DNA from 2 places in the Streptomyces sp. NPDC028928 genome. Region 1 is predicted to be linked to the other one. Evidence: predicted binding sites of a transcription regulator. Region 1 holds the regulator's gene; the other holds the start of a gene.
The links. Region 1 encodes HrcA, which represses chaperone genes, less so after heat shock. Its sites were predicted from a motif close to TTNGCACTCNGNNNNNCNGAGTGCNAA; they were not measured.
Positions count from the first base shown of each region.

Region 2: groES (co-chaperone GroES) is a predicted target of HrcA. The motif match lies at 2,343-2,369, and genes of this name have one in related genera.

Region 1 is NZ_JBVHVI010000002.1:531,665-537,509, forward strand. Features, by position in the region: gene hemW (radical SAM family heme chaperone HemW) at 1-1,007, shown strand, start outside; gene ACZ4U1_RS08205 (Uma2 family endonuclease) at 1,075-1,587, shown strand; gene ACZ4U1_RS08210 (DUF3097 domain-containing protein) at 1,565-2,380, opposite strand; gene ACZ4U1_RS08215 (MBL fold metallo-hydrolase) at 2,450-3,172, opposite strand; gene hrcA (heat-inducible transcriptional repressor HrcA) at 3,335-4,351, shown strand; gene dnaJ (molecular chaperone DnaJ) at 4,352-5,488, shown strand; gene ACZ4U1_RS08230 (nitronate monooxygenase) at 5,587-5,845, shown strand, end outside.
Region 2 is NZ_JBVHVI010000009.1:125,646-131,490, forward strand. Features, by position in the region: gene ACZ4U1_RS22480 (class I SAM-dependent methyltransferase) at 1-409, opposite strand, end outside; gene ACZ4U1_RS22485 (polysaccharide deacetylase family protein) at 500-1,411, shown strand; gene ACZ4U1_RS22490 (polysaccharide deacetylase family protein) at 1,408-2,220, shown strand; gene groES (co-chaperone GroES) at 2,517-2,825, shown strand; gene groL (chaperonin GroEL) at 2,945-4,570, shown strand; gene ACZ4U1_RS22505 (ester cyclase) at 4,661-5,368, opposite strand; gene ACZ4U1_RS22510 (SDR family NAD(P)-dependent oxidoreductase) at 5,444-5,845, opposite strand, start outside.

The DNA of each region.
Region 1 (5,845 bases):
AGATCCGCCTCGCCCGGAAGGTGCTGGGCGACGACCCGCGCGAGGTCCGTACGGTGTTCGTCGGGGGCGGTACGCCGACGCTGCTGGCCGCCGACGATCTCGTACGGATGCTGGGGGCGATCCGGGACGAGTTCGGGCTGGCGCCGGACGCCGAGATCACCACGGAGGCGAACCCGGAGTCCGTCGACCCCGCCTACCTCGCCACCCTCCGCGAGGGAGGCTTCAACCGGATCTCCTTCGGCATGCAGAGCGCCAAGCAGCACGTGCTGAAGATCCTGGACCGGACCCACACCCCCGGCCGCCCCGAGGCGTGCGTGGCGGAGGCGAGGGCGGCGGGCTTCGAGCACGTCAACCTCGACCTGATCTACGGCACCCCGGGCGAGAGCGACGACGACTGGCGGGCCTCCCTTGAGGCCGCCCTCGGCGCCGGCCCCGACCACATCAGCGCCTACGCGCTCATCGTGGAGGAGGGCACCCAGCTCGCCCGCCGGATCCGCCGGGGCGAGGTCCCGATGACGGACGACGACGTGCACGCCGACCGCTATCTGATCGCCGAGGAGATGCTGAGCGCGGCGGGCTTCGACTGGTACGAGGTCTCCAACTGGGCCACCTCCGAGGCGGGCCGCTGCCTGCACAACGAGCTGTACTGGCGGGGCGCCGACTGGTGGGGCGCCGGGCCGGGAGCCCACTCGCACGTGGGCGGGGTGCGCTGGTGGAACGTGAAGCACCCGGGCGCGTACGCGGCGGCGCTGGCGTCGGGGAAGTCGCCGGGTGCCGGGCGTGAGCTGCTGTCCGACGAGGACCGGCGGGTGGAGCGCATCCTGCTGGAGCTGCGGCTGCGGGAGGGCGTGCCGCTGTCCCTGCTGAAGGAGGAGGGGCTGGCGGCTTCCCGGCGCGCACTGGCGGACGGGCTCCTTCAGGAGGGCCCGTACGAGGAGGGGCGGGCCGTGCTGACGCTGCGGGGGCGGCTGCTGGCGGACGCGGTGGTGCGGGATCTGGTGGACTGATCACCCGGGTGAGTGAACCGGCGCGGGAGGCGGTTCAAGGGCCGTTCCGGGTTCGTGGGGTGCGGCTGTGAAAGACGAGCACCTGGTCAAGTTCTTCCTTGATCTGCAACCGCCTGAGGGAGCCAGGGCAGAGCTGCTACGGCGGACCATCGTCATGACGCCGAGTCCGGATGTGGTGCACAACGAGAACGTCTCGGCAGTGGTGGACCAGCTTCCCCGCACTCGTTGGTCCCGGCTTCAGACGCAGACCGTCGACATGCTCGATGACGTCAGCGCTCCGGTGCCGGATGTGGTGGTGGTCGAGCGTGGTGGCCCGAGGCGAGGGTCGATGATGCCCTCGGCGTCCGTCACGGGGGTGGTGGAGGTCGTTTCCAGGCAAAGCGTCGATCGGGACTACGGGATCAAGCGCTCGATCTACGCTGCGGCAGAGATGCCGGCCTACCTGATCATCGATCCCGTGCTGGCCCGGTGCCTACTCCTCACTGAGCCCGAGGGCGAAGGCGAGTATGCCGGTTACCGACGTCAGCGCAGGGCCGAGTTCGGCGCTTACGAGGACGTCAGGCCCCACCGCTACCCGTGACGAAGTCGATCAGCTCCTCCACCCTCCCCAGCAGCTCCGGCTCCAGGTCCTTGTAGGAGCCCACCCGCTTCAGGATCGCCTGCCACACCGCGCCGGTGTTCTCCGGCGGCCAGCCCAGGGCCCGGCACACGCCCGTCTTCCAGTCCTGGCCCTTCGGTACCGTCGGCCAGGCCGGGATGCCCAGCGAGGCCGGTTTCACCGCCTGCCAGATGTCGATGAACGGGTGGCCGACCACCAGCGCGTGTTCGCTGGTCACCGACTCCGCGATGCGCCATTCCTTCGTGCCCGGCAGCAGGTGGTCCACCAGGACGCCCAGGCGGGCGTCGGGGCCCGGGGCGAAGTCGGAGACGATCGCCGGCAGGTCGTCCACGCCCTCCAGGTACTCCACGACCACGCCCTCGACGCGCAGGTCGTCGCCCCACACCTTCTCCACCAGCTCGGCGTCGTGCCGGCCCTCCACGTAGATGCGGCCGGCGCGGGCCACGCGCGCGCGTGCCTGGGGGACGGCGATGGAGCCGGACGCCGTACGGGTGGGCCGTACCGGGGCCGAGGAGGCGGGCCGTACGAGCGTCACCACGCGGCCCTCCAGCAGGAAGCCGCGCGGCTCCAGCGGGAACACCCGGTGCTTGCCGAAGCGGTCCTCCAGGGTCACCGTGCCGGCCTCGCAGCGGATCACGGCCCCGCAGAACCCGGTACCGGGCTCCTCCACCACCAGGCCCGGCTCGGCCGGAACCTCCGGCACCGGCTTGGGCTTCTTCCACGGCGGGGTGAGATCGGCGGAGTACTGGCGCATTCGGATGACGATAGGAGAACCCGTACGGCGGTGCTCACGACACGCCGGAAACCTGTGCCGGAACGCCGCTCATCTCACGCCGAACCGCGCCGCCAGCTCGTCCCGCTGCCGTCGTACGAACCCCGCGTCCACCACCGCTCCGTGACCGGGCACGTACAGCGCGTCCTCGCCGCCCAGGGCCAGCAGACGGTCGAGGGCGTCCGGCCAGCGGGAGGGGACCGCGTCCGGGCCGGCCTGGGGCTCGCCGGACTCCTCCACCAGGTCGCCGCAGAAGACGATCTCCGGATCCCCCGGCACCAGGACCGCGAAGTCGTACGCGGTGTGGCCGGGGCCCACGTTGGCCAGCAGCGCCTGGCGGCCGCCGCCGAGGTCGAGGGTCCACTCGCCGGAGACCAGGTGCCGGGGCGGGACCAGGGCGTCCACCGCCTCGTCCGCGTCGGCCACCGGCAGCCCGTTGCGGATCGCGTCCAGGCGCAGCTCGTCGCGCTCGTACGCCAGCGCGGCGTCCAGGCCCACCGCCCCGTACAGCTCCGCCCCCGCGAACGCCGCCGCGCCGAAAACGTGGTCGAAGTGGGGGTGGGTGAGCGCGAGATGGGTCACACGGCCGCCCGCCAGTTCCTCGGCCCGCGCGCGCAGCCGGGCCCCCTCCGCCAGGCTGGAACCGGCGTCCACGAGGAGTGCCGTACCCTCCCCGAGGACCAGCCCCACCGTGCAGTCCCAGCCGGGCAGTCGGCACCGCCCCACCCCGGTGGTCAGCCGTTCCCACCCCAGCTCTTCCCAAGTCACGGTCATACCCGCGACGCTAGCGGTACGACCCGGTACGGCGGCCCGACCTTGCCCAGTGTGTACCCGACAGCCGTACACTGGGCCGGGGAACGCTGGCACTCGCATGGGAAGAGTGCCAGGCGGACGACCCGAAGGGACGAGGGGACGACGTGCTGGAGGTGCGCGCGAATGCTGAGTGAACGCAGGCTTCAGGTACTGCGCGCCATCGTCCAGGACTATGTGGGCACCGAGGAGCCGGTCGGGTCGAAGGCCCTGACCGAGCGGCACAACCTCGGCGTCTCCCCGGCGACCGTCCGCAACGACATGGCGGCCCTGGAGGACGAGGGGTACATCGCCCAGCCGCACACCAGCGCGGGGCGCATCCCCACCGACAAGGGCTACCGGCTGTTCGTGGACAAGCTCGCGGGCGTGAAGCCGATGACCGCGCCCGAGCGCCGTGCCATCCAGAACTTCCTGGAGGGCGCCGTCGACCTCGACGACGTGGTGGCGCGGACCGTGCGGCTGCTCGCGCAGCTCACTCGGCAGGTCGCCGTCGTGCAGTACCCGTCGCTGACCCGGTCCACGGTCCGGCACGTCGAGCTGCTCTCGCTCGCTCCGGCGCGCGTGATGCTCGTGCTGATCACGGACACCGGCCGGGTCGAGCAGCGCATGGTCGACTGCCCGGCGCCGTTCGGGGAGACCTCGCTGGCGGATCTGCGGGCACGGCTCAACAGCCGGGTCGCCGGCCGCCGGTTCACGGATGTGCCGAAGCTGGTCGAGGACCTGCCGGAGGCCTTTGAGCCGGAGGACCGCGGTACGGTCTCCACGGTGCTCTCCACGCTGCTGGAGACCCTCGTGGAGGAGAACGAGGAACGGTTGATGATCGGCGGCACCGCCAATCTCACCCGCTTCGTGCACGACTTCCCCCTCACGATCCGGCCCGTCCTGGAGGCACTGGAGGAGCAGGTCGTGCTCCTCAAGCTCCTCGGCGAGGCGAAGGACCCTGGCGTGACCGTGCGCATCGGCCACGAGAACGCCCATGAAGGACTCAACTCCACCTCCGTCGTGTCGGTCGGCTACGGTTCGGGCGGCGAGGCAGTCGCCAAGCTCGGCGTGGTCGGACCGACCCGCATGGACTACCCGGGAACGATGGGAGCGGTACGCGCAGTGGCACGGTACGTCGGACAGATCCTGGCGGAGTCGTAGGTGGCCACGGACTACTACGCCGTTCTCGGCGTGCGCCGCGACGCGTCGCAGGATGAGATCAAGAAGGCGTTCCGCCGGCTCGCGCGCGAGCTGCACCCGGACGTCAACCCCGACCCGAAGACCCAGGAGCGGTTCAAGGAGATCAACGCCGCTTACGAGGTGCTGTCGGACCCGCAGAAGAAGCAGGTCTACGACCTCGGCGGCGACCCGCTCTCCCAGTCGGGCGGGGCCGGCGCGGGCGGCTTCGGCGCCGGCGGCTTCGGCAACTTCTCCGACATCATGGACGCGTTCTTCGGCACGGCGTCGCAGCGCGGGCCGCGCTCGCGCACCCGGCGCGGCCAGGACGCGATGATCCGGATCGAGGTCGAGCTGGACGAGGCGGCCTTCGGGACCACCAAGGACATCCAGGTCGACACCGCGATCGTCTGCAACACCTGCAACGGGGAGGGTGCGGCGCCCGGCACGTCCGCGCAGACGTGTGACATGTGCCGCGGCCGGGGCGAGGTCTCCCAGGTCACCCGGTCCTTCCTGGGCCAGGTCATGACCTCCCGCCCGTGCCCCCAGTGCCAGGGCTTCGGCACGGTCGTGCCGACCCCCTGCCCGGAGTGCGCCGGCGACGGCCGGGTCCGCTCCCGCCGGACCCTGACCGTGAAGATCCCGGCCGGTGTCGACAACGGCACCCGGATCCAGCTCGCCGGCGAGGGCGAGGTCGGCCCCGGCGGCGGTCCGGCCGGTGACCTGTACGTCGAGATCCACGAGCTGCCGCACCCCACCTTCCAGCGGCGCGGCGACGACCTGCACTGCACGGTCACCATCCCGATGACGGCGGCGGCCCTCGGCACCAAGGTGCCGCTGGAGACGCTGGACGGCATGGAGGAGGTCGACATCCGGCCCGGCACCCAGTCCGGCCAGTCGATCCCGCTGCACGGCCGGGGCGTCACGCATCTGCGCGGCGGCGGCCGGGGCGACCTGATCGTGCACGTCGAGGTGACCACCCCGACCAAGCTGGACCCCGAGCAGGAGCGGCTGCTGCGCGAGCTGGCCAAGCTGCGCGGCGAGGAGCGTCCGCAGGGCCAGTTCCAGCCAGGTCAGCAGGGGCTGTTCTCCCGGCTGAAGGACGCGTTCAACGGGCGCTGAACCGTGCGTACGGGTGCTGCGGCACCCCGTGTGCCAGGGGCCTATGCCGGGGGAAGCCCGGATTCGGACTTGTACGGAGGACGTGACAACATGCGGTCATGTCCTCCGCGCTGACCGATCTCTTCCCCCAGCCGATCGTGCAGGCCCCCATGGCGGGCGGTGTCTCCGTCCCGCAGCTCGCCGCCGCCGTCTCCGAGGCCGGTGGCCTCGGGTTCCTCGCCGCCGGGTACAAGACCGCCGACGGCATGTACCAGGAGATCAAGCAGCTGCGGGGGCTCACGGGCCGCCCGTTCGGCGTGAACGTGTTCGTGCCCCAGCCGGAGCATGCCGAGTCCGGCGCGGTGGAGGTGTACGCGC
Region 2 (5,845 bases), on a different contig from region 1:
TGTTCGCCCGGGCCACCGCCGCCGTCCGCGGGTCCCGGTCCACGGCCAGCACCCGGATCCCGGCCCGCGCCATCGCGATCGCGTCCCCGCCGATCCCGCAGCACAGGTCGGCGACGGAGGTCACCCCCAGTTCCCGCAGCCGCCGGGCCCGGTACGTCGCCACGCTCGCCCGGGTCGACTGCTCGACCCCGTTCGGCGTGAAGAACATCCGCCCGGCGTCCTCGGCTCCGAACTTCGCCACCGCCCGCTGCCGCAGCCGGGCCTGGCCGAGCGCGGCCGAGACCAGATCGGCCGGGTGCTCGCGGCGCAGCCGGGTGGCCACGGCCAGCTCCTGCGCGGGCTCGGTGTCGCGCACCTCGTCGAGGAGGGCGCGGCCTTCGGGGGTGAGGAGCAGTGCGAGGTCGTTCACCGGCTCATTGTGGGCCAGTCGGTGGATGGTTCGCCTCCGGCGGCGGTGTCGGCCGGGGTTGCGGGCCGGGGCCTGGGAGGATCCGGCACCATGCGAGCAGTAGTACAAAATGACAAAAGTCGGGCGCGTCTGCGGCGTCTGGCCCTCGGCGGAGGAGCCGCCGCATGCGCCACCGCCGCCCTGCTCTCCGGCTGTGCCGGACCCGACGCCGTACGCACCGCACCCGGCCGGGGCGGCCCCGCCCAGCCCCAGGACCCGGCGGCGCGCCGGGCCGCCGAACACGCCCGGCTGGCCGCCGCCGCCCGGCGCTGGGGGCTGGACCAGGTCCCGCTGGCCCCTCCGCCGCCGCCCGCGGCCAAGCCGAGGATCACCGCCCGCGACGGATTCGAGGTGGACCACCAGGAGGACTGGGACCTGCCGCCCGTCTTCACCACGGTCCCCACCCGGCACAAGGTCGTCTTCCTGACGATCGACGACGGCGCGGAGAAGGACCCGCGGTTCCTCGCCATGATGCGGGAGCTGAAGATCCCCTACACCGCCTTCCTCAGCAACTACCTGGTGAAGGACGACTACGGCTACTTCCGCAGGATGCGCTCCTACGGCAACACCCTCAACAACCACACGCTGCACCACCCCTACCTGCCGGGCCTGACCTACGAGGAGCAGAAGGACGAGATCTGCGGCATGCAGGCCGTCATGAAGAAGGAGTTCGGCAAGGCGCCCACCGTCTTCCGCCCGCCGTACGGCAACTACAACCAGGACACCTTGGTCGCCGCCAAGGAATGCGGCATCAGGTACGCGCCGATCTGGAACGAGGAGGTCTTCGTCGACCACTGGGAGTACCGCGAGGACGACAAGCGGCTGCGCCCCGGCGACATCGTCCTCACCCACTTCCGCGGCCGGGACGACTGGGACGGCACGATGGTGGACGACATGCGCCGCTTCCTGAACAAGGTCACGCGCGAGGGCTACGCCGTGGCCCGCCTGGAGGACTACCTGTGAGGCGCCTGCGGGGCCCTGCCGCGGTCCTCGCCACGGCCCTGCTCCTCACGGGCTGCGCCCAGTCCGTCGACCCCATCGAACGCCTCGGCAAGAAGGCCGCCGAAGGGGTACGCCCGCACACCACCGCCCCCGGCCGCGCCTACCGGGCCTGGGGCCTGACCCGGCCGCTCGCCCGCTCCCCGGTGCACCCGGCCCGCCCGCTCGCCGACCGCCCGGCGGCCCACGGCCTGCCGCCGGTCCTCGACCACGTCCCCACCCGCGACCCGGTCGTCTTCCTCACCTACGACGACGGCTCCGAGCGCGACCCCCGCTTCGCCGACATGGTCCGCGACCTCCGCCTCCCGGTCACCCTGTTCCTCACCGACAGCGTCGCCGCCCCCGGCTACGGCCACTTCGCCCGGCTGCGCGCGCTCGGCGCCGGCATCGAGAACCACACCGTCGACCACCGGGCGCCGGCCGGACTGCCGTACGCCGGCCAGCGCGCCGGGATCTGCGGCCAGCAGGACCGCCTCCGCGCCCGCCTCGGCGTCCGCGCCCGCCTCTTCCGCCCGCCCTACGGCTCCTACGACCGCACCACCCTGCGTGCGGCGGCCGGCTGCGGCATCTCCGCGCTCGTCCTGTGGCGCGCCGCCCTCACCCCGGCCGGCCTCACCTACACCCACGGCCCCCACCGCCTGCGCCCCGGCGACATCGTCCTGGTGGGCCCGGACGAGTCACCCGGCCCGCCGCTGCGCACCCGCACGGTGCGGGTGCTGAGGGAGGTCCAGGGCAGGGGACTGACGGTGGGGCGCCTCGAGGACTACCTGTGAACCCCCTCCGGGGGAGTTCGAGGACGGGGGCCGCAAGGCCCGACAGCGGGGTCAGGGGGGGCGGCAGCCCCAGCGGGACGACGACCCGTGCCGCACGAATTCGGCCGACGCGCCGCGGGCAATTGGCACTCCGCTTGACCGAGTGCTAATCGCGGTCATAGTCTCGGCTCTGGCACTCCCCCCTGGAGAGTGCCAATAAACGCGACGGGCAGGTCCGGCACCCGCGACGACGGATCCACCTGGTCGCCACCTCAGACAGTTAACCCCGTGAGATCTCCGAAGGGGGAGGTCGGATCGTGACGACCGCCAGCTCCAAGGTTGCCATCAAGCCGCTTGAGGACCGCATCGTGGTCCAGCCGCTGGACGCCGAGCAGACCACGGCCTCTGGCCTGGTCATCCCGGACACCGCGAAGGAGAAGCCCCAGGAGGGCGCCGTCCTCGCCGTGGGCCCGGGCCGGTTCGAGAACGGCGAGCGTCTGCCGCTCGACGTCAAGGTCGGCGACGTCGTCCTCTACAGCAAGTACGGCGGCACCGAGGTGAAGTACAACGGCGACGAGTACCTCGTCCTCTCGGCTCGCGACGTCCTCGCGATCATCGAGAAGTAATCACCTCAAGCGACTCTCTGCTTGAAGCTGCGCCCCTGGCCCCCCGCGATCGATAAGAAGCCGGGCGCCCGGGGCGCGGCGTTTTTCACCCACAGATTTCCGAGAGGGCTCCCGCTGCCATGGCGAAGATCCTGAAGTTCGACGAGGACGCCCGTCGCGCCCTTGAGCGCGGCGTCAACAAGCTTGCCGACACGGTCAAGGTGACGATCGGCCCCAAGGGCCGCAACGTCGTCATCGACAAGAAGTTCGGTGCTCCCACCATCACCAACGACGGTGTCACGATCGCCCGTGAGGTCGAGATCGAGGACCCGTACGAGAACCTCGGCGCGCAGCTGGTGAAGGAGGTGGCGACCAAGACCAACGACATCGCTGGTGACGGCACCACCACCGCCACGGTCCTCGCCCAGGCGCTGGTCCGCGAGGGTCTGAAGAACGTCGCCGCCGGTGCCTCCCCGGCCGCCCTGAAGAAGGGCATCGACGCCGCCGTCAAGGCCGTCTCCGACGACCTGCTGGCCACGGCCCGCCCGATCGACGAGAAGTCCGACATCGCCGCCGTCGCCGCGCTGTCCGCCCAGGACCAGCAGGTCGGCGAGCTGATCGCCGAGGCGATGGACAAGGTCGGCAAGGACGGTGTCATCACCGTCGAGGAGTCCAACACCTTCGGTCTGGAGCTGGACTTCACCGAGGGCATGGCCTTCGACAAGGGCTACCTGTCGCCGTACTTCGTGACGGACCAGGAGCGCATGGAGGCCGTCCTGGAGGACCCGTACATCCTCATCAACCAGGGCAAGATCTCCGCCATCGCCGACCTGCTGCCGCTGCTGGAGAAGGTCATCCAGGCCGGCTCCTCCAAGCCGCTGCTGATCATCGCCGAGGACGTCGAGGGCGAGGCCCTGTCGACCCTGGTCGTCAACAAGATCCGCGGCACCTTCAACGCCGTCGCGGTGAAGGCTCCCGGCTTCGGTGACCGCCGCAAGGCGATGCTGCAGGACATGGCCGTCCTCACCGGCGCCACCGTCATCTCCGAGGAGGTCGGCCTCAAGCTCGACCAGGTCGGCGTCGACGTGCTCGGCTCCGCCCGCCGCGTCACCGTCACCAAGGACGACACCACGATCGTCGACGGCGCCGGCAAGTCCGAGGACGTGCAGGGCCGCGTCGCGCAGATCAAGGCCGAGATCGAGAACACCGACTCCGACTGGGACCGCGAGAAGCTCCAGGAGCGCCTCGCGAAGCTGGCCGGCGGCGTGTGCGTGATCAAGGTCGGCGCCGCCACCGAGGTGGAGCTGAAGGAGAAGAAGCACCGTCTGGAGGACGCCATCTCCGCGACCCGCGCCGCGGTCGAGGAGGGCATCGTCTCCGGTGGTGGCTCCGCCCTGGTCCACGCCTCCAAGGTCCTCGAGGGCAACCTCGACAAGACCGGCGACGAGGCCACCGGTGTCGCGGTCGTCCGCAACGCCGTGGTCGAGCCGCTGCGCTGGATCGGCGAGAACGCCGGCCAGGAGGGCTACGTCATCGTCTCCAAGGTCAAGGACCTGGAGAAGGGGCAGGGCTACAACGCCGCCACCGGCGAGTACGGCGACCTGATCAAGGCCGGCGTCATCGACCCGGTCAAGGTCACCCGCTCCGCCCTGGAGAACGCCGCCTCCATCGCCTCCCTGCTGCTCACGACCGAGACCCTGGTCGTCGAGAAGAAGGAAGAGGAAGAGCCGGCCGCCGCGGGCCACAGCCACGGCCACGCCCACTGAGCCAACCGCTCCTGAGCGAAGGCCCGGTACCCCGGAGAGGGGACCGGGCCTTCGCCCTGTCCGCTCCTCCGGCGTCCGCCGCTGCGGCGTCTACTGCTCCAACTCGTCCAGCGCCCCGAGCTGCTGCATCAGCCCCAGCTGGTCGTGCTGCCACCACATCTCGGCGATCTTGCCGTTGCCGGTGAAGCGGAACAGCGTCATCCCGGTCATGGTGACCTGCCGGCCCGTGGGTGCGATCCCCAGGAAGTCGCCCTGGTGCGTGGCGTTCCAGGTCCACCGCGCGCACGCCCGGTCGCCCTGGGCGAGCACGTCCTCGACCGTGAACGCGAAGTCGAAGGCGCCGCGCCACATCCGGAACTCGGCGCGGACGTTGTCCAGCCCGATGGTGTCCTGCGGGTTCATCGGTTCGTGGCTGTGGATGTCCTCGTCCAGCAGGTCGTTGAGCGGCGGCAGCTCGCCCGCCGTGCACAGCGCCTCGAAGAACCCGCGCACGACCCCCTCGGCCAGGCGCTCGTCCCGGACGACGTCCAGGTCGGTGAACCTCGGCATCTCGTCGCACAGCGCGACCATCTCCCGGAAGATCCGGTCGGTCTCCGGGAGGTTCGAGTTCCGCACCGCCTCCTCGTACGACGGGAACTCCACCACCTCCACGACGTGCGACGTGTCCGAGCGGTCCGTGCCGACCAGCGCGTGCGTCGCCGTCCGCTTCCCCTTGGTCTGCTGGACCCAGTCGTCCATGAGCCGGTTCATCTCGTCCATCCGGCTCGTCCTGCACTCGATGAGCTGTACGAAGGTCATGACACCGCCTCCGGCCCCCCTGGGTCCGGTACCGTCCCGCCCATTTTCCCACCGGGACGGCGGCGTCACCCGTCGCTACTGCGGCCCGTACTTACGCCCCGTCCGGGAGCTGATCCCGCCCAGCAGCCCGCGCGGCGTCACCTTCACCAGCCCCATCAGCGCCTTGTACCGGGGGTCCGGGATGGACAGTGTCCTGCCGCGCGCGAGGTCGGCCAGGGCCGCCGCGACCAGCTTGTCGGCGTCCAGCCACATCCAGCCGGGGATGTTGTCCGTGCCCATCCCGGCCCGCTGGTGGAACTCGGTCCGCACGAACCCCGGGCACAGCGCCATCAGCCGCACCCCGCTGCCCGCCAGGTCCCTCGCCGCGCCCTGGGTGAACTGCACGACCCACGCCTTGGACGCGCCGTACGTGCCGCGCGGGACGAACGCGGCCACCGAGGCGACGTTCACCACCCCGCCCCGGCCGCGCTCGCGCAT